Regions from separate parts of the Peribacillus muralis genome, predicted to be linked through region 1. Evidence: riboswitches for the same ligand, from Rfam matches in the RefSeq annotation. Region 1 holds a riboswitch; the other holds the start of a gene.

Region 1 (10,946 bases):
AGTAAAAAAATCCTATATAGGTGATGGTTACAGTGGAGCTGTTGGAAGAGGATTTGGAGGATTCCATGAAGGGACTATGGCGTACAAGAAGAATAAAAAGTCTGAAAAGAAAGCAAGAGGCAGGGTATTGAAGAGAACCAAGGCAAGTAGAATTGGCCTTAAAATGGGTGGTAGGGCTATCTTTGGACCTGCCGCTATGGCTGTCGATGTTTATACTTTTTCTCGCGGCTACTATAAGGTGATTTAATGTCTAGTATAGTGATTAGTACAGTGTTAGCGGTAATATTGATAATTAAAGTGATTAGGGATAAAGATTATATATGGTTGCTGTGTTTAGTACCGTTTGCGTGTTTAATAGTCCTTTCCCTAACAGATATTTTGGATTTCATTCCCGGTTGGGCTGTTAGTCTTTCTTTTTATATAATTGTTATCCTGACCTTCTATTTATGTGTATATTATAGCTTAAAAAAAGACAATAAAGATAATTATGATGATTCCTCTGATTGAAAGAGGAGAGTTGTACAGGGACGTTCGTAATAGCTCACTTTTACGAACGTTGTTTCATTTTCGAAATGATAATGAGGGTTGATAGGGAGAAAGGTTGCTGCGCAAGGCAAATCCCTGTTTAATCAATCGTTTGATTAAACTTTTTTAGCGTGGTTATCCATGGGCTCCTGCGCTTTACACTGGCTGAAGGTCCCCTGATAGGGGCATAGTCGAGCACGTCAAAGCAGGATCAATACGAGGACGGAGGCTGCGAGTGTGATCCAAATCGGGCTGAAGATTTCTGGATGAATGATTAAAAAGATGATTCCTGCTATAACGGCAGCCTGCTGGATGGTTAAGTGTCTGATGAAGTGCATCCCAGCCTTGAAGCAGGCTTTTAGTAGCGGCATCTGATTCATGTTCATTCCTCCTTTTTCTTTTAATAATATGACCAGGCATAAAAGAAAATACATGGGTAATCGTTTTCCGCTGATGATTAAGGGTATAGTAAAGGTAAAACATGAAGGAGGAATTTAGGTGGTCATTGTCTACATCAGTCTTGCCCTCTTTATCGGAGCTCTTATTTATTTAGCTTTTTTTGCTTTCAAAACCTTCAAGGATTCCAAGCCGACAATCGAGAATGTGAATGAAACGGTAACACGCATTCAGGCAAAAACGGATCAAATCAAATCCGAAACGGATCAACTCTCCCTGACACAGAAGGAAATCACGGAAGATGTTCAGTATAAAAAAGAGGCTGTCCAATATACAGTGGATGCGGCCAAACGAACACCAGAACCATTCAAGAACTTATGGTATACGATAAAAGGCGATAAGCTAAGCATCAGAAAAAGAAGTGATGGGTAATCCGTTAGCACCTTCATGAGTGGAAGGTAAGCCGGGTAAAAGCAACTCAAAGAAGATACTGTCTGTATTTTGCGGACGGTATTTTTTTTGTATTCCAATTTAAGGTAATTTCCATTATTTGATAATATTAACGTATTTAAAGTGGATTGGAACGGAAGGAACGAGACACCTGCCCCGGACCGCCCAAGGGAAGGGAATGCCTGCAGTGCAATGAAACGGTCAAATTTTTACGCTGTACGAATTTATCGTACCTGATCATATCAATTCATCTGAATAATTTACTTCCTCCTTGCAAATAGTAACGTTAAACCATTTGAGAGGAGTGAAAGAATGAATTATAAAGCAATCATATCAAGTGCAATGGTGGCATTGGTGGTAACGGGTTGTAATTCCAATGGGAAAGAAGGGGCAAGTGAAAATCTTGGCCTGAATCGCACGAACCAAAATAATTATGAAAATCCAATGAATGTCAGTGACACTAGGCAAAATGTAAATAACATGCGAAATAATGATAATGGTGTAAACGATATGAGGGTTTCCGATGATATCTCCAATCGCGTCGAGGCCCTGAAGGACGTAAAAAGCGCCAAGGTCATTGTTACGGATCATCATGCTTATGTTGCTGCTGTCCTTACAGACGACAGCGGAGCTAAAGACGTCTCGAATGATCTGAAGCATAGAGTGGCAGATGCAGTAAGGGGAGCCGATCCTTCCGTGGATAAAGTTCATGTGTCGACAAACCCAGACTTTGTTCAAAGGATGGATGGCTATTCAAATGATATTCAAAATGGAAAACCTGTCGCAGGATTCGCTGATGAATTCAAGGAGCTTGTACATCGCGTTTTCCCAAGCTCAAGGTAAGTCGAATCAATTGTTAAGGCCTATCTGGAATTTCATGCCTTTAAAAGGCATGAAATTCGGTTAGGCCTTTTTCTATATCGGCAGTTCGTTTGGTAGCGGCCGGTCATGAGTAACTTTAAAGAGAATGGATACAATAATTAAAAACTGGAGGTTTTGTCACGAGGGGGGTGGAAGTGTGAGGTTCTTTAAGGGCAAGAGAGATAAAGAAGCAGCTGTTCAGGGGACATCCAGGAACTTTCAGGAATTGCTTGAAAAGTTTGAAGCATCCAATGATTTTCTTACCTTCCAATTCCCCGATGAAGATGGCTATACGATTTCTTATTTTCATTCTCTAGTCAATGATCAAAAGTTACATGAGCATATATTGGCTGTGATCAAAGATCAGCCAAGAAGGAGCCTCCGGCAAATAAAAGGCGATATACCAATGGAAGATAGTAAAGAGACCTCTGAAGTAGCCGTCATTCAACGAATGGTCATGTCTGGATCGATCATGATCCAATCAAGGAAGGCTGATGAATCGTGCTTGTTGATCCCTTGCGTTCACAGTGTGAAGAGGCAGACTTCCATACCCGAGTCTGAGTATACGGTAGCTGGACCTAAGGAAGCTTTTGTTGAATCGCTTGATACGAATTTGAATCTCATCCGCAATCGGTTACCCATTCCCGAATTGCGGTCCAGGGAATTTAGGGTGGGGAGCATTTCTCAAACAAAGTTAGTCGTGCTCTATATGGATGGCATCGTTAACCAACAGATCGTTGATACAGTCGTGCAGAGAATTGGTGATATAGATTATGATACGATCGTAGATATTTCGTTCGTAGGTCAGATGATCACCGATAATCGGAATTCGATGTTTCCGCAGCTCATTGAGACGGAGAGGCCTGATCATCTGGCTTCTGTAATTTCGGAAGGGAAAATAGGAATCATGCTTGATGGGTCGCCGCATGCATTGGTCGGGCCCAACACCATCATTTCATTTTTTTCGTCATTTGAAGATTATTTGCAAATTTGGAACCTTGGCACTTCCTTTCGGTTGATCCGCCTATTCGCCGTTCTCTTTTCCATTTTTTCATCGTCAATGTATGTTGCCGTCATAACCTATCATTATCAGGTGATACCGACCGATCTATTGCCAGTTTTAATATCGTCAAGGGGAGTGATTCCATTTCCGCCGATCCTGGAGGCGATCATACTGGAAGGAACGATTGAGCTACTCAGGGAAGCTTCGGTCAGGCTTCCTACCAAGGTTGGTTCCACCATCGGTATTGTCGGTGGTATCGTCATTGGTTCAGCGGCTGTGGAAGCAGGGTTTGTCAGTAATGTATTATTGATGCTCGTTGCCTTGGCAGCACTGGCCTCCTTTACTGTCCCGATTTACCAAATCAGTAATACGATTCGGCTCATCCGCTTCCCATTCCTGTTGGCAGCCCAATTATATGGACTATTTGGCCTGGTTTTATGCAGTGCCTTCATTTTAAGCCATTTACTGAAATTGACTTCGCTTGGCAGTCCTTATTTAGAGCCGCTCTATCCGATGCGAATTCATGACTTTAAAGATAGTTTAATTCGCCTGCCTTTTTCAAAGCAGAAAAAACGCCCGCAATTTTTACGGACGGAAGATCGAATCAGGATAAGGAAGAGGAATGAATCCAAAAGTCGTCCCCAGAGTGATATTGATGAATAAAGTCCGGAAAGCGGTGAGAGGGTATGGAAGTCAAACCAAATGAAACGAAGCTGATATCGCCACTTCTTGTTTTTTTCCTTATGCCAGGCATGCAGATTGGCGTTGGGGTTTTGGGATTTGAACGGATCATTGCGAAGGAGGCTGGACAGGATGCTTGGCTGTCCATCATCCTTTCAGGGTTAACGATAAATATGCTTGTTTGGATGTGCTACAAGATGCTGGGCAAGGGCACAAAAACTTTAGATTTGGTTGCCATTCATCATGACTTGTTTGGAAAATGGGCAGGAAATGCCTTCAATACGCTTTTCATTCTGTACTTTATCGCCATCACCATCATCATTGTCAGGACATATTTGGAGGTTATTCAAGTTTGGATGTTCCCAGGCGTGAATATCCTTATGCTAGTAAGCATCATCCTCATACTCGTGTATAGCTTCGTTGTGGGAGGGTTTAGGGTCATTACAGGTTTATGTGTCATCGGACTCATCATCACTTCCCCCTTGATCCTTTTGAATTATTTCCCATTGAAGCACGCCCATTTTGGGAATCTGGGTCCCATTCTTGATCATTCGTTCTTGGAAATCCTGAAAGCTTGCAGAAAAATGACGTTGAATTATCTTGGGTTTGAATTGCTCCTGATTTATTATCCATTCATTAAAAAGCGTGAACACTCACAAAGGTGGGCTCATTTAGGTGTGCTGTTCACCATGACGGTATACGTGATCTCCTTTATCGTCTCAATCGCCTATTACCATCAGGATCAGTTGAGGGATGTCATTTGGGCCACTTTGACCTTATGGAAAATAGCCGACCTTCCATTCATTGAAAGGTTCGAATACATCGGTGTTTCCTTGTGGCTATTCATGGTGCTGCCGAATATTTGCTTAGGGATATGGGCAGCAAGCAGAACGGCAAAAAGGGCATTCGGGGTTAGGCAGAGGAAGTTGTTGGTCATGATTCTGATCGTCATTTTAGTGGCCTGCCTTTTCTTGGATAACCGTAATAAAATCGATTTATTCAATACGATCAGTTCACGCATAGGCTTTTATGTCATTTATGTGTATCTTCCGTTTTTATTTGTATGGCAGGCGATCGTATATAAAGTAAGGGGTCATAAATCGTGAAATTCAAACTTTTATCGATTGCATTGGGCTGTTTCGTTTTGGCGTCGTGCGGGGTGGAAAAGCAAATATTGGAGGAAGTTTTAATCGCAGAAATCGTCGGCTATGACGATGCCGGTGAAGATAAAATCAAAGGTACAGTCGTTGTCGGTGTTCCTCAGCCTGGGGAGGAAGCGAATTTAGGGAAAGAAGTATACGAAGCGATTTCCCATGATATAAACGCCACCCGACAGCAGGAAAATGCCAAAACGCCATTTCCAATCGTCGGCGGGAGGCTGACAGTCATCCTGTACGGTGATGAATTGGCTAGAAGAGGGCTGAATGAGTACGTGGATACATATCGCCGCGACCCGATGGTGGGGCGGGACTTATATTTAGCGATCGTTGATGGCAAAGCGGAGGATGTCGTTAGGATGGAGCCGAAGCTGGTCAGAACTCCTGGCGTTCAGGTGAAAGAGTTGATCGAACAGAATATGAGGACGAACTTGACTGATGTGGATTTGCATAAGTATTTATATGCAAGTCATGGCAGGGGCATCGATCCGGTGATGCCCTTGTTGGAGAAGGAGGGTGATCTGATCGTCGTGAAAGGGATCGCCTTGTTTAAAAAGGATAAATATATTGGCCAATACATTCCTTATGATGACGGCTTCTTATTCAAGATCCTTAGTGAAAATTTCAAGCTCGGAAGCTATGAAATCAAATGGAAGGATAATGACTATACCAATATCAATAACGTGGAATCACGTGTCGATTATCATATCTCCGATGCCAATCGGAATCCGAGGGTCAGAGTTGCAGTGAAAACTAAAGCCAACCTGCTGGAGGTTCAAGGCTATAACCTAAACAGGGCGGTCGACGTGAACAAGATAGAGGCTAAGGCGGAACGGATCCTCGAGAAGAAATTGAATGAGATGGTGAACATGTTTCAAGCATACAATATAGATCCGCTCGCACTCGGAGATCAAGCTAAAAGTAAAACAAGGAACTTCGATCGGAAACATTGGGAGGCAGTCTATCCTCATATTCCAATTGATGTGGATTTGGATATTGAAATGATTCAAACGGGAATATCGGAATAAGGATGAATATTCTGAAGTTTCCCGCTTTATAATAGGGGGTAAGGCTTGTGTCTGTGTATCGGGAGGGAGCAGGGTATGGAGAAATCATGGTGGAAAGAAGCGGTCGTGTATCAAGTGTATCCTCGGAGTTTTATGGATAGTGATGGAGATGGAATAGGCGATCTAAATGGAATCCTGCAAAAGCTTGATTATTTACAAGAGCTTGGAGTGAATGTGATCTGGTTATCTCCCGTTTATCAATCCCCAAATGATGATAATGGGTACGATATCAGTGATTATCAATCGATCATGACCGAATTCGGGACACTGGCCGATTTTGAATTGCTGCTGCGGGCGGTGCATGAACGTGGAATGAAGATCATGATGGATCTTGTCGTCAACCATACCTCGGATGAGCATTCGTGGTTCAAGGAGTCCCGATCTTCAAAGGATGACCCAAAACGTGATTATTATATATGGAAGCCTGGCAATCAAGGGAAGGAGCCGAATAATTGGGAGTCGGTTTTCAAAGGTTCGGCATGGGAATACGATGAAGGAACGAGTGAGTATTACTTACATCTATTCTCAAAGAAACAGCCGGATTTAAATTGGGAGAATCGCAAGCTTCGTGAAGAAATTTACAGCATGATGACTTGGTGGCTTGAAAAGGGCGTCGATGGCTTCCGGATGGATGTCATCAACTTCATTTCCAAGGATCAGAGCTATTCGGACGGGCACATCTATCATCAGAAGCAATATGGCGACGGAAGTCCCTATTTTATGAATGGCCCGCGGATACATGAGTTTCTTCAGGAAATCAACCAACAGGTCCTTTCTCGATATGATGTGATGACAGTTGGGGAAATGCCAGGCGTGTCAACGGAGGAAGCGCAATTGTATACGGGAAGGAATCGCGATGAGCTACATATGGTCTTTCAATTCGAACATATGGATTTAGGCGGAGGACCGGAAGGGAAGTGGAGTGACGCTGACTGGAAGCTAAGTGATTTGAAGCGGATTCTATCAAAATGGCAAACTGGTTTGGAAGGGAACGGCTGGAATAGTTTATACTGGAACAATCACGATCAGCCTCGGGTCGTCTCAAGGTATGGAAATGACGGGAGGTATCGGATCGAGAGTGCGAAGATGCTTGCAGCCTGTCTTCATATGCTCCAAGGGACACCTTATATTTATCAGGGGGAAGAACTTGGGATGACCAATGTTACGTTTGCAAGCATCGATGAATACCGGGATATCGAAACCTTGAATTCCTACGACGAACTCGTCCATTTCAATGGCTGGTCAAAAGAGAGAACGATGTCAGCCATCCACGCCCGCAGCAGGGATAATGCAAGAACACCGATGCAATGGAATGATTCCCGCAATGCAGGATTTACGAAAGGAAGCCCCTGGATCAAGGTTAACCCTAACTTTCGCGAAATCCATGCAGAGAAGGCTTATAATGATCCGGATTCCATTTTTCATTTCTACAAAAGGCTTATTTCATTAAGAAAAGAATATGAAATCATCGTTTATGGCCGTTATGAACTGCTTCTTCCCGATGATGAAAGGATCTTTGCCTATACAAGAGCATTCAAAAAAGAAAAGCTTCTGGTGCTTTGCAACTTTAAAGAGGAGCATGCCCCTTTTTCGCTGCCAAGTGAGCTGCTTTCCCATACTGCGACAAAGCTGATCGGAAACTATGGGCAGGAGGGAACGGGAATTGCCCTCGAACCTCTTTGCCCCTATGAATGTCGTGTATATCTTTTGAAATGACGAAAGGACCTGGTCTCCCTAAATGGAGGAGACCAGGTCCTTATTATGGATCATTTGTTTTTAAGATCACATTCCTCAAGGGGAATGATTTTCGTTTTGTGCTTCCATTTATAACCTAGCCATAGGCCGAAGAAAAGAACTAAGCCGATGTAAGATACGAACATGGAATTCCAGTCGATGCCGTCGCTAGAAAAAGCTTGGTAGCCTTGTCCGATGATGATGATGATACATAGAACAAGTGCGAAGATCGGACCGAATGGGAAGCCCTTGGCCCTATATGGTAATTCATTCAAGTCAAGCCCTTGAGCTGAGTATGCTTTTCGGAACCGATAGTGGGCAATCGCAATCCCGACCCAGGTAACGAATCCGGCCATGCCGGAAGCATTCAATAACCAGATATACACAACGCCGTCCCCGAAAAATGAAGCAAGGAATGCAAGGCAGCCAACTAAAGCAGTTACGATAAGAGCATTGACCGGAACCCCCCGTTTATCCAACTTACCAAGGAATTTCGGCGCTTTCCCATCACGTGCCAAGTCCCAGAGCATACGGGTTGAGGCATACATGCCGGAATTACCGGCGGAAAGTACGGATGATAAGATGATCGCGTTCATGATGGAGGCTGCAAAGGCAAGACCGGCACGCTCGAAAACTAGCGTGAAAGGACTGACGGCAACATCTTCACTTAGCAGTCGTGAATCCGTAAACGGAATGATCATGCCAATCACAAAAATGGCAAGGATGTAGAATAAGATAATGCGCCAGAAAACAGATCTGATTGCCTTAGGAATGTTTTTTTCCGGATCTTCGCTTTCACCCGCCGTCACTCCAAGCAATTCCGTTCCTTGGAATGAAAAACCGGCGGCCATGAATACGCCTAGAATCGTGAAGAAGCCACCATTGAAGGGACCGTTGCCCATCGTGAAGTTGGAGAATCCGATGGGATCCTTTCCACCCATGATGCCAAGAATGATCAGAACACCTGTGATCAGGAAAATGACCACTGTCACGACTTTGATCATGGCAAACCAGAATTCGGCTTCGCCAAAACCTTTCACGGACATGTAATTGATAAGGAACATCATGACTAGGGCAATGGCACTCCAGATGAAGGAAGGAGTATCAGGGAACCAAAACTTCATGATTAAAACAACGGCTGCCAATTCAGCAGCAATGGTGATTGCCCAGTTATACCAATAGTTCCAGCCTATTGCAAAACCGAAGGATGGATCGACGAATTTAGATGCATAGACACGGAACGAACCAGCCACTGGCATGTATGCTGCCATTTCCGCAAGACTTGTCATTAAGTAATAAACCATGATGCCGATGACAGCGTATGCCACCAGGGCACCGCCGGGACCGGCCGAATGAATGGCGCCGCCGCTTGCTAAAAATAAACCTGTTCCAATCGTTCCACCTAATGAAATCATCATTAAGTGCCGCGCTTTCAGGCTCCTTTTCAATTCAGTAGGACTTGATGTTGACTGAGAATTAGACAATTGATGTTACACTCCTTTTTTATTGGAAGGATACGGAAAAATAAAAAAACAGCAGTCGAAAAAGATCGACGGCTGTTTATAATAAACCCGTTTATCCTTCCGAAGATAGCTCCCCACGTTTTTGAAAAAAAACGTGACAGTGATGTTCCTGTTCGGCAACACCGCCAGCGAGAATATACATGGAATATACCCTAACTTCGGCAACTTACCCTTTCTAACGGAGTCGTCAATCTTCCAGAATCTCGTCCGTTATACTTTTATAAGCTGCAGCCTCTAACTCATCGGTAAATGAGGAAGTATTCAATTTTAAAAAATGATCGTTGCGTCTCTAAAATAGAAGACGTCGTACGATATTTACTCCTGCCATCTATAAAAGATTGCTAGTGATTGAGTAAACTTTACTATATTAAAATTATAAAATAATCTCAAAGATATAGCAATGGTTAATTTAAGTGGTTATTTTTTCCTAGTTAAGGGAAGAAGCAGCTCAAGGTTGCCTATGTTAAACAGTCTTTCTTTTTATAAGGGTGTAGTCCAATTTCACATGTTTGATGACTTCGGGATTCTCGAATAGCTCCACTGCCATTTTCCCGATCCATTCCAAAGGCAAGGATATGGTCGAGATATCGAGCATCTCACTGAGGCTGCCATCATTGAAGCCCAGGATGGCTACATCTTCAGGTATCCTTATGCCGGATTTATTAGCGGTCAGGATGAATCCTGCAGCCGTGTCATCATTCGTGATGATGATGGCATCCGGTTTGTTTTGCAGCGAATTCCATTCCTGATACAAACGGACCCCGTCCTTAATATGATAGCTCCCCTCGAAGAGCCAATCCTGATTGTTGATAAGCAAATGCTCTTTCATGATGTCGTCGAAGGCCTTTGCCCGAAGATAGCTGTTCCTGCTTTTTTTACGGCCTAGACTGTAGCCGATCTTCTTATATCCTTTAGCGATAACATATTCGAGTGCACAGGAAAAAGCTGCATAATGATCGATGCTGATGGATGATAATTCAGCCTGAGCGGTATCTTCACATAAAATGACCGGACCATATTTTTGATAGCTCAAAAGGACTTTCATTTCCGAAATCCGGGAGCAGATGATCATGCCGTCGAGCTGCTTCATTTGCAGCATATTCAAAGCCTGGATTTCCTTCTCTCTTTCATAATGGGTCTGAAAGATGACGACATGATAGCCGATTGCATTTGCCTGCTTAGTGATGCCGTTCAAGATAGCTCCGTAATACGGATGATTGGTGAAGGGGAGGATGATGCCGATAAGGTTCGTTTTGCCCTTTGAAAGATGAATGGCATTGATGTTCCGCGAATAATTCAATCGTTCAATCGCTTGTAATACGCTCTCTCTTTTATCGGGGCTTACATATGGATGATTATTCAATACCCTAGACACCGTTGAGACGGATACACCGGCAAATTGGGCAATTTCTTTAATATTTGTCATGGGATTCACCGATTTTCTTTTTTTATATTGTACCCTATGAAACCCATTTCAGAGCAAGATTGCAGTTGTTTCCACTGGATATTTTTTGGCATGGGGGCTTGTTATGATATGGGTTTCATCCTT
Region 2 (10,946 bases), 1.1 Mb from region 1:
AAGAAAAGAAGCGTAAAGCACAATCGTCCTTACGGAGCATTGGCACATGGCTCCGTGTTTTGGAGAGAAGCTGGACAACCTCCAGACCGAGGCTGTAGAATATGCAATAGAGATAGCCGAATGTCGGTACTCTTCGAAGTTTTTGCTTGACAGTCAAGGGCCGTCATTTTATGATAGAAATATGAATGATGATTCATTCATTTTCTGAAAGGGGACCGCCAGTGAAACGCAACAGACCAAAGTATAATCAAATTATTGACGCAGCCGTCATCGTCATTGCCCAAAACGGCTATTATCAAGCTCAAGTATCCAAAATCGCCAAGCAGGCAGGCGTAGCGGATGGCACCATCTATCTTTATTTTAAAAATAAAGAAGATATTTTAATATCATTATTTCATGAAAAGATGGGCTATTTTGTTGAACAGATCGAAGAAGAACTCAAAGGGAAATCCACAGCATCCGAAAAAATGCATGTGCTCATCCAGAAACATTTTCAAATCCTTTCAGAAGACGTGAATTTGGCAATTGTCACCCAATTGGAATTAAGGCAGTCGAATAAAGAATTGCGCCTAAGAATCAATGATGTGTTGAGAGGGTATTTAAATTTAATCGACCAGATCATCATTGAAGGCAAAGAGAAAGGCGAATTCCTGCCGGATTTAAATAATTTACTTGCAAGGCAGATGATATTTGGAACGATAGACGAAACGGTGACGACATGGGTCATGAATGAGCAAAAGTATTCGCTCTCGGACCTTGCACCGGATGTTCATCGCCTTCTGCTTGGAGGATGCGCCTTTAAAAGTTAACGGTTTGAATGGGGGATGGCTAGCCATCCTCTCAAGAATCGGTTAATTGCTTCCGAGTGGGCAAGGGAAAAGATACATATTGAATGTTCAAAAAAGTTTGACTAACATGACAGGAGGGATGGATATGGAATACCTGAAGCTTTCTATCGAAGATCATGTGGCATTCATAACGATTGATCACGCACCCGCGAACGCACTGTCCTCAGCCATCATCGGGGAGATAGGGGATGCCTTCGATCAAATCGGGCAAAACGAAGATGTACGAGCTGTCCTTCTTCATGGCGAAGGAAGATTCTTCTCGGCGGGAGCTGACATTAAAGAGTTTACTGAAGTGAAAAATGGTGAAGCGTTCATAGCGTTGACCAAAAAAGGCCAAGAAGTGTTTGAGAAAATCGAATCGTTTCCTAAGCCGGTCATTGCCGCCATCCATGGTGCAGCGCTTGGAGGAGGGCTGGAGCTGGCCATGGCCTGCCACATCCGTTTAGTAACCGAAAGGGCCAAGCTGGGCTTGCCTGAGCTGCAGTTGGGATTAATCCCTGGTTTTGCTGGCACACAGCGTCTTCCTCGTTATGTCGGTATGGCCAAAGCAGCTGAAATGCTCTTTACAAGTGAACCGATCACAGGCACTCAAGCTGTGGAAAGGGGTCTGGCGAATCATGCTTTCAGTGAGGAAGAACTGCTTCCGAAGGCAAATGAGCTGGCCCGTAAAATAGCCAGGAAAAGCCCGGTTGCTTTAAAGGCGGCCATCGAGTTATTGAATTATTCCAAGCATGATTCCTACTATAAAGGCGTGGATAGGGAAGCGGCCCTTTTTGGCAAAGCTTTTGATACGGCTGATGCAAAAGAAGGAATTCAGGCCTTCATCGAAAAAAGGGAAGCTGTATTCAAAGGGAAATAATATTATTGAAGGTACCAAAAAACTATTTTTAAATATTATGCAGGATTTTGCCGGAACCTGAAGAATACTATTCATATATCAATAAAATTCATAATCTTCAAAACTCAAATCATTCGGGAGGTATTACCGTGAACATTTATGTGCTGCTGAAAAGAACATTCGATACAGAAGAAAAAATTACATTATCAAACGGGAAAATTAATGAGGATGGAGCAGAATTCATCATTAATCCGTATGATGAGTATGCTGTTGAAGAAGCCATCCAAGTGCGTGATGCACAAGGCGGCGAAGTAACGGTCATTTCCGTCGGAAGCGAAGAGGCTGAGAAGCAATTGCGTACAGCTCTTGCAATGGGTGCAGATAAAGCGGTATTGATCAATATCGAAGATGATATAGAAAATGGCGACCAATTCACGACTGCCAAAATCATTGGCGAATACTTAAAAGACAAATCGGCCGATTTAATCATTGCAGGGAATGTGGCAATCGATGGCGGTTCAGGTCAAGTCGGTCCACGCGTTGCCGAAATTTTAGAAATTCCTTATATTACAACAATCACTAAATTGGATATTGCAGATGGAAATGTAAGCGTTATCCGTGATGTTGAAGGAGATTCCGAAACGATTGAAGCTTCCCTTCCATTGTTGGTTACCGCTCAGCAAGGATTAAATGAACCGCGTTACCCTTCTTTGCCAGGGATCATGAAAGCGAAGAAAAAACCGCTTGAAGAATTGGAATTGGATGATCTGGACCTGGAAGAGGATGATGTTGAAGCGAAAACGAAAACGATTGAAATCTACCTTCCAGCAAAAAAAGAAGCAGGAAAAGTGTTGAGTGGCGAGATCGGTGACCAAGTTAGCGAACTTGTTCAGTTATTACGCAGCGAAGCTAAAGTGATTTAATGGTAACGGTTCGTCTTTAAATAAACTACACACAACAAATGGATAAAATAGAGCACAGGAGGTTTTTATAAATGGCTAGAAAGTTTCTTGTATTGGGCGAAGTTCGCGACGGTTCACTAAGAAATGTATCATTTGAAGCTATCGGTGCGGCAAAACTTGCTGCTGATGGCGGAGAAATCGTAGGTGTTTTAGTTGGTGACAGTGTTCAAAATCTCGGGAATGAATTGATTCAATATGGTGCAGACCGCGTTGTTGCAGTCGAAAACGTTCAATTGAAGCAATACACTTCAGATGGTTTTGCTCAAGCCTTGCTCGCCGTCATCGAGCAGGAAAAGCCGGAAGGCATTTTCTTCGGCCATACGGCACTTGGAAAAGACCTTGCCCCTAAATTGGCAGGAAAGCTTGAATCAGGATTGATTTCCGACGTGACATCCATTGAAGAAGAAGGCGGAAATATCGTGTTCACCCGGCCGATTTATTCCGGTAAAGCTTTTGAAAAGAAAATTGTTACAGGTGGGGTGGTTTTCGCGACGATCCGCCCGAACAATATTGAGCCATTGGCGAAAGATGAGTCCCGTTCCGGCGATGTAGCGGCATTGAACGTGGATATCAAGGATTTACGCACCATCATAAAAGATGTGGTCAGAAAAGCAAGTGAAGGCGTCGACCTTTCAGAAGCCAAGGTTATCATTGCTGGCGGCCGCGGTGTGAAAAGTGAAGATGGCTTTGAACCTTTGAAGGAGCTGGCACAAGTTCTTGGCGGAGCGGTAGGTGCATCACGTGGTGCATGTGACGCAGACTATTGTGATTATTCGTTGCAAATCGGGCAAACGGGAAAAGTCGTTACACCTGATCTATATATTGCTTGCGGAATCTCTGGAGCCATCCAGCATTTAGCTGGCATGTCCAACTCCAAAGTTATCGTGGCGATCAACAAAGATCCTGAAGCGAACATCTTCAATGTTGCCGACTATGGAATTGTTGGCGATCTTTTCGAAGTCATTCCATTACTGACGGAAGAATTCAAAAAGCTTAAAGTGAACGCATAAAAAGCAAAAACGCCTCGTATCAGGGATGAGACATTATAGTCTTGTCCCTTTCTTTTTTGTAATGCACGGGGACTTATGGGTGCATATTCCCTCTTTTTTTGGACATCCTACCACTGAAGCAAAATATTAGCATCGATTCTAGCAACAATGGTATACTGTCTTTAGTTATTTGAGTAAATTTGAGGAGGAATTATATATGGCTATTGTAAATGCAACTGACCAAACTTTCACAACCGATACTAGCGAAGGTGTCGTTCTTGTAGATTTCTGGGCTCCTTGGTGCGGACCTTGTAAAATGATCGCTCCTGTTCTTCAAGAGCTTGATACGGAAATCGGCGATACAGCGAAAATCGTAAAAGTCGATGTAGATGAAAACCAAGAAACGGCCGGGAAATTCGGTGTAATGAGCATCCCAACATTAATCGTCCTTAAAGACGGTGAAGTGGTGGATAAAGTGGTTGGCTTCCAACCTAAAGAAGCTCTTGCCGATCTTATTGCAAAACACGCTTAATAAGCGGGCCGCCAAAAAAAGCTTCAAGTCTCCGGACTTGAAGCTTTTTTCACTATCTTGATATATAATAATTGTAAAATGGGAGAACAGGAGGCTGAAAGCATGAACCAACAAATAAAGAATAAACTTGCCCTTCTTCCCGATCAGCCTGGTTGTTATTTGATGAAAGATCGTCAAGGAACGATCATTTACGTAGGCAAGGCGAAAGTGTTGAAGAACCGTGTTCGTTCCTATTTTACCGGGTCTCATGATGGAAAGACATTTCGGCTTGTAAATGAGATTGAGGATTTTGAATACATTGTCACATCTTCCAATATCGAGGCGCTCATTTTAGAGTTGAATCTAATCAAAAAACATGATCCAAAATATAATGTCATGCTTAAAGATGATAAAACATATCCCTTCATCAAGCTGACTGCGGAGCGGCATCCACGCTTGATCATTACGCGAAAGGTCAAAAAAGACAAAGGGAAATATTTCGGTCCCTATCCCAATGCTTTTGCGGCTAATGAAACGAAGAAATTGCTCGACCGCATCTATCCTCTTCGAAAGTGCAATACGTTACCGGATCGGGTTTGCCTGTATTATCACCTCGGCCAATGCCTGGCTCCATGTGTATATGATGTGGAGGAACAGGAATATAAAAAAATGGTCGATGATATCAACCGCTTCCTGAACGGCGGGCATACTGAGATAAAAAAAGAACTGACCGAAAAAATGCTGGAGGCATCCGAGGAGCTCGATTTTGAAAGGGCAAAGGAGTTCCGTGACAAAATTGCCCATATCGATATCACGATGGAAAAGCAAAAAATGATGACCACCGACTTCATCGACAGGGATGTATTTGGATTTGCCCATGACAAAGGCTGGATGTGCGTTCAAGTATTTTTTGTGAGACAAGGTAAATTGATAGAAAGGGATGTTTCCCATTTTCCCGTCTATGACGAACCGGAACAGGAACTGCTCACATTTCTAGGTCAGTTTTACGAGATTACCAACCATTTCAAGCCGAAGGAAATCTTGCTGCCGGAGTCGGTGGATGCCGAATTGGCTGAAGGGCTGCTTGGCGTGAAGACGATTCACCCAAAACGGGGACCGAAAAAAGAGATGCTGAAATTGGCGAATGAAAATGCCTCCATTGCGCTTCAGGAAAAGTTTTCTTTGATCGAGCGGGATGAAGAAAGAACGATCAATGCAGTGGAAAACCTTGGCGTGCAATTAGGGATTTATACCCCGCACCGAATTGAAGCTTTTGATAATTCCAACATCCAAGGTAGCGACCCCGTTTCCGCTTTGGTCGTGTTCATTGACGGTAAACCTGAGAAAAGGGAATACCGCAAATATAAGATTAAAACGGTCCAGGGGCCTGATGATTATGAATCGATGCGGGAAGTTGTCCGAAGAAGGTATTCACGAGTATTGAAGGAAGGTCTTCCGCTTCCCGATTTAATCATCATCGATGGCGGTAAGGGACATGTCGAGGCCGTACGCGATATTTTGGAAAATGAGCTTGGCCTTGATATCCCGCTTTCCGGTCTAATAAAAGATGAAAAGCACCGAACTTCGCAATTGATGATCGGGAATCCGCTTGAGCTTGTACCGCTTGATTCCAGAAGTCAGGAATTCTATTTATTGCAAAGAATTCAGGATGAAGTGCATCGGTTTGCGATTACGTTTCACCGCCAGCTGCGCGGTAAAAATGCCGTACACTCGCAGCTTGATGATATCCCCGGAGTCGGCGAAAAACGGAGAAAGCAATTATTGAGACATTTCGGTTCATTGAAGAAAATTAAAGAGGCCTCAGTCGAGGAAATTATCGGTGCAGGCATGCCAAAAGGGGTAGCTGAGGGAATCGTAAGAAAATTGCAAGAATAATCTTGCTCCTGATAAATCTCTATGCTATGATTAAAAGGAATTTTAACTAGACAACTTAAAAGTGCTGATAGAGGTGCGGAATTCAAGAGTAAAAACCTGGAGAAGTATGAGCTTCCATGAAGGGTTTTGAAAGGGAAGGACGCCGAAGGAAGACGAGACTCATACCTTGTTTTTCTGGTCCGACATTTAAAAAATGGCGGATTGTCAGGATGTATATCCTGGAGAGCTATCTCACTGTGCTTACAGGATAGAATATGTGATCACAGCAATGAGATATTTCTCATTGCTTTTTTTATTGCCTAAAAAGGTAGAGAGGGTGCATGAGGATGGCGTTAATCGTTCAAAAGTTCGGCGGGACTTCCGTCGGCAGCGTAGAAAAACTTAAAAATGTTGCCAATCGGGTAATCGAGGAAACGGAGAAGGGCAATGAGGTAGTCGTCGTTGTTTCAGCAATGGGCAAAACGACCGACCAATTGGTTTCCATGGCCCAAGATATATCCAGCACCCCAAGCAAGAGGGAAATGGATATGCTATTGACGACGGGGGAACAGGTTACGATTTCCCTGCTGACGATGGCCTTGCTTGAGAAAGGGCATGAAGCGATTTCCTACACGGGCTGGCAGGCTGGCATGCAAACGGAATCCATTCATGGGAATGCCCGGATATTGGACATCGATGCGTCAAGAATCCAAGCTAAGCTCCAAGAGAGGAAAATTGTCGTCGTCGCCGGTTTTCAGGGGAGTGATGTTAATGGGGAGATCACTACATTGGGGAGAGGCGGTTCCGATACGACGGCTGTTGCCATCGCTGCAGCGATCAATGCGGATAGATGTGATATTTATACGGATGTAACGGGTGTTTTCACAACGGATCCGCGTTTCATAAAAGGAGCGCGGAAACTGCAATCGATCTCTTATGATGAGATGCTCGAGCTTGCCAATTTAGGGGCAGGCGTGCTCCACCCAAGGGCTGTCGAATATGCAAAAAATTATCAAATCCCGCTTGAAGTCCGTTCGAGCATGGAGAGGGAATCAGGAACGATCATTGAGGAGGAAGCAACTATGGAAGAAAACTTAATTGTCCGCGGCATCGCTTTTGAAGACAGCATTACAAGGGTGACGGTATATGGCTTGCCCCAATCACTTGGTGCATTATCGACCATTTTCATGACGCTGGCGAAAAACCAGATCAATGTGGATATCATCATTCAAAGCATGACAGCAGAGGACACGACCAATTTATCTTTCTCCATCAAAAGTGAAGATAAAAAAGCGGCCTTGATCGTGCTGGAAAACAACAAAGACCAATTGGCATTTGAAAGGGTGGAAACGGAGGGAGGATTGGCCAAGGTGTCCATCGTCGGATCGGGAATGGTTTCGAATCCGGGAGTGGCTGCCGAGATGTTTGAAGTGATGGCCAATACCGGCATCCAAGTGAAAATGGTCAGCACTTCGGAAATTAAAGTTTCCACTGTCGTCAATGAAACGGAAATGGTGAAGGCGGTCGAAGCCCTGCATGAAGCATTTAAATTGGGACAGCATGCAAATGTGCTAGCTTGAATGTGCGGAGTCCAATAAAAAACAGACTTCCGGTAAAAAGGGTAAGTCTGTTTTTTGGGCTCATTAGATTGGATCTCTTGGATCCCATTGAATGGTGAATGTCACTTTTTTTGCGCGGCGTTTAACTTCTTCCGTTGATTCGCTGAGGAATTTTTTTTGCAGTGTGAACTGCTCGGCAAGAAAGCCGGCTTCAAGCTGGAAGTGACAATCAGGATGCAAATCGAGACGGCGGCTGATTATTTCACCCGTCAAGGACAATTCCATCTCGTTTTTTGTATACTTAAGGATTTCCAGATCGCCCCAACCGGCGCTTTGGAAAAATTCCATAACCTCCTGATCGCCATTCAGTGGGAATTTTCGTGCTAATTGTTTACCTGCCCAATAGAGAATTTTATTCGAGTCTTTTCCAAGGATATCGTTCAGAAGCACTTCCCTGATTAATTCATATCCGAAAGCCGGAACTTGGAACGTTTCCGTTTGAATTTCTTCCTCTATCGCTGCAGCAATATTTTTTTTCATAGTTTATCGCCTCTTTCTGTAAATCTATTATAAACGTTTTTCTTTTGCAAATTATATTGTTTTTTTATTTATTTAAAACACAATTGGAAAAAAATGATAATTATACCGAAATATTAATAGATTCTTACGTGATTTCACTAATAATAACCTTGACAAATAAAATAATAAGCAATTTTAGCCAAGAATATCTATTTTAAAAAAGAGATTTGTTGTATCCGTTTTCTTGACGCACATAGAAGTCAGGAGTAAAATGGACATGTCACATAATTGTAAGAAAGTATAAGAGAGCTTTTTGCACTCTATACTTTATTTTCACGCGGAGATAAAAGGTAGCCACCAGATTATCTTTGCATGATTTTTCACAAATTAAGGGGGGGCACTTAGTGGCAAAAAATCGTGAGTTTGGGAACCGTAGACTTCATTCACTTCTTGGAGTTATTCCAATCGGTCTATTCCTAATTTTTCATTTATCGGTAAACTTTATGGCAACAAAAGGGGAAGAGACGTTCAATGGGGCAGTTCATTTAATTGAGTTTACGCCCGTAAAGCTTTTGGTAGAATGGGTCGTAATCTATCTACCGCTTATTTTCCATGCTGTGTACGGAATTTATATTGCCTTTACAGCAAAAAACAACTTAGGGAGATTCAGTTTCTTCCGTAACTGGATGTTCATGCTACAGCGCCTAACTGGGATCATAACGCTGATTTTCCTTGTTTGGCATATTTGGGAGACTAGAGTTCAAGCAGCCATGGGTGCTGATGTTGATTTTGACATGATGGCAGAGATTTTCTCTAACCCATTCATGATCGTGTTCTATATTGTGGGTATCATTTCTGCAATATTCCACTTTGCCAATGGATTATGGTCATTTGCAGTGAGCTGGGGCCTGACGGTTTCACCTAAATCGCAAAAAATCATGACGTACGTTACTTTGATCATTTTCGTTCTGCTTTCTTATATCGGCGTTAGCGCAGTTTTCGCTTTCGTATAAGAAGTTAGAGTTCATTTATAGTATCCGGATAAAAAACATAGCTTTGCTAATGGAATAAGGGAGTGACAGAATTGGGTAAAGGTAAAATCATTATCGTAGGTGGAGGTCTAGCCGGTTTAATGGCGACGATCAAAGCAGCAGAGCTTGGGCAACAGGTTGATTTATTTTCATTAGTCCCTGTTAAACGCTCTCACTCAGTTTGTGCCCAAGGCGGAATCAATGGGGCAGTAAATACAAAAGGTGAAGGGGATTCTCCATTCATCCACTTTGATGATACAGTTTATGGCGGGGATTTCTTGGCTAACCAACCGCCGGTTAAAGCGATGTGCGAAGCGGCACCATCGATCATCCATATGTTTGACCGTATGGGCGTTATGTTCAACCGTACTCCGGAAGGTCTTCTGGATTTCCGTCGTTTCGGCGGTACACAACATAGCCGTACAGCATTCGCTGGTGCAACGACTGGACAGCAATTACTTTATGCATTGGACGAGCAGGTTCGCCGTTACGAAGTGGAAGGTCTTGTAACGAAATATGAGGGCTGGGAATTCCTTGGAGCCGTTATCGATGATGAAGAAACGGCACGCGGCATCGTAGCTCAGAACTTGACGACAATGGAAATTAAATCATTCCCTGGCGATGCAGTCATCATGGCGAGCGGGGGCCCAGGAATCATATTCGGTAAATCGACTAACTCGATGATCAATACAGGTTCAGCAGCATCGATCGTCTATCAACAAGGTGTTAAATATGCGAACGGTGAGTTCATTCAAATTCATCCGACAGCAATACCTGGAGATGACAAACTTCGTCTAATGAGTGAATCGGCTCGTGGTGAAGGTGGACGTATCTGGACTTATAAAGACGGAAAACCTTGGTATTTCCTTGAAGAAAAATACCCTGCTTACGGTAACCTTGTACCTCGTGATATCGCGACTCGTGAAATCTTCGACGTATGTATGAACATGAAGCTTGGTATTAATGGAGAAAACATGGTTTATCTGGATCTATCCCATAAAGATCCTAAATTACTTGATATTAAACTTGGCGGAATCATTGAAATTTACGAGAAATTCATGGGTGAAGATCCTCGTAAAGTCCCAATGAAAATTTTCCCTGCCGTTCACTATTCAATGGGCGGACTTTGGGTTGATTATGACCAAATGACTAACATTAAAGGTTTATTCGCTGCAGGTGAGTGTGATTACTCTCAGCATGGCGGTAACCGTCTTGGTGCGAACTCACTTCTTTCTGCCATCTATGGCGGTTCAGTTGCTGGTCCGAATGCCGTTAAATATATCGAAGGCCTTGGCAAAACTTCCGAATCCATTCCTTCATCATTGTATGATGGGTATGAAAAACAAGAGCAAGAAAAATGGAACAATGTCATGTCTCTTGATGGAACTGAAAATGCGTACGTACTTCACAAAGAACTTGGTGAGTGGATGACTCAGCATGTTACTGTAGTTCGTTACAATGACAAGTTGAAAGAAACGGATAACAAGATTCTTGAGTTAATGGAGCGTTACAAAAAAATCAACATCAATGATACGGCTAAATGGAGTAACCAAGGAGCTGCCTTCACTAGACAGCTGCAAAATATGATGCAATTGGCACGTGTAATCACGATTGGTGCGTTAAACCGTGATGAAAGCCGCGGAGCGCATTACAAACCTGATTTCCCGGAACGTAATGATGAAGAATTCATGAAAACGACAATGGCGACTTTCAAGGGCTTGGATCAAGCACCTGAATTCCATTATGAAGATATTGATGTATCACTAATCGCACCGCGTAAACGTGACTACACTACGAAACATTAAAGAGGGGGA

What was found. A riboswitch is a leader RNA that binds a small molecule or an ion and turns the genes downstream of it on or off. The one in region 1 is predicted to bind lysine.
Region 2: linked by a shared signal. The riboswitch ahead of ABE28_RS16680 (aspartate kinase) and the one ahead of ABE28_RS21875 (amino acid permease) in region 1 are both predicted to bind lysine.

Annotation. Positions count from the first base shown of each region.
Region 1 covers NZ_CP017080.1:4,488,635-4,499,580, reverse strand. The annotation lists gene ABE28_RS21920 (hypothetical protein) at 1-247, shown strand, start outside; gene ABE28_RS21910 (hypothetical protein) at 726-905, opposite strand; gene ABE28_RS21905 (DUF948 domain-containing protein) at 1,024-1,353, shown strand; gene ABE28_RS21900 (YhcN/YlaJ family sporulation lipoprotein) at 1,684-2,214, shown strand; gene ABE28_RS21895 (spore germination protein) at 2,390-3,898, shown strand; gene ABE28_RS21890 (GerAB/ArcD/ProY family transporter) at 3,922-5,022, shown strand; gene ABE28_RS21885 (Ger(x)C family spore germination protein) at 5,019-6,101, shown strand; gene ABE28_RS21880 (glycoside hydrolase family 13 protein) at 6,177-7,856, shown strand; gene ABE28_RS21875 (amino acid permease) at 7,907-9,358, opposite strand; lysine riboswitch at 9,457-9,642, opposite strand; gene ABE28_RS21870 (LacI family DNA-binding transcriptional regulator) at 9,861-10,823, opposite strand.
Region 2 covers NZ_CP017080.1:3,423,479-3,434,424, reverse strand. The annotation lists gene ABE28_RS16715 (long-chain-fatty-acid--CoA ligase) at 1-16, shown strand, start outside; gene ABE28_RS16710 (fatty acid metabolism transcriptional regulator FadR) at 222-809, shown strand; gene ABE28_RS16705 (enoyl-CoA hydratase) at 934-1,707, shown strand; gene ABE28_RS16700 (electron transfer flavoprotein subunit beta/FixA family protein) at 1,836-2,609, shown strand; gene ABE28_RS16695 (electron transfer flavoprotein subunit alpha/FixB family protein) at 2,681-3,658, shown strand; gene trxA (thioredoxin) at 3,855-4,169, shown strand; gene uvrC (excinuclease ABC subunit UvrC) at 4,272-6,044, shown strand; lysine riboswitch at 6,105-6,281, shown strand; gene ABE28_RS16680 (aspartate kinase) at 6,371-7,603, shown strand; gene ABE28_RS16675 (YslB family protein) at 7,667-8,122, opposite strand; gene ABE28_RS16670 (succinate dehydrogenase cytochrome b558 subunit) at 8,506-9,114, shown strand; gene sdhA (succinate dehydrogenase flavoprotein subunit) at 9,186-10,937, shown strand.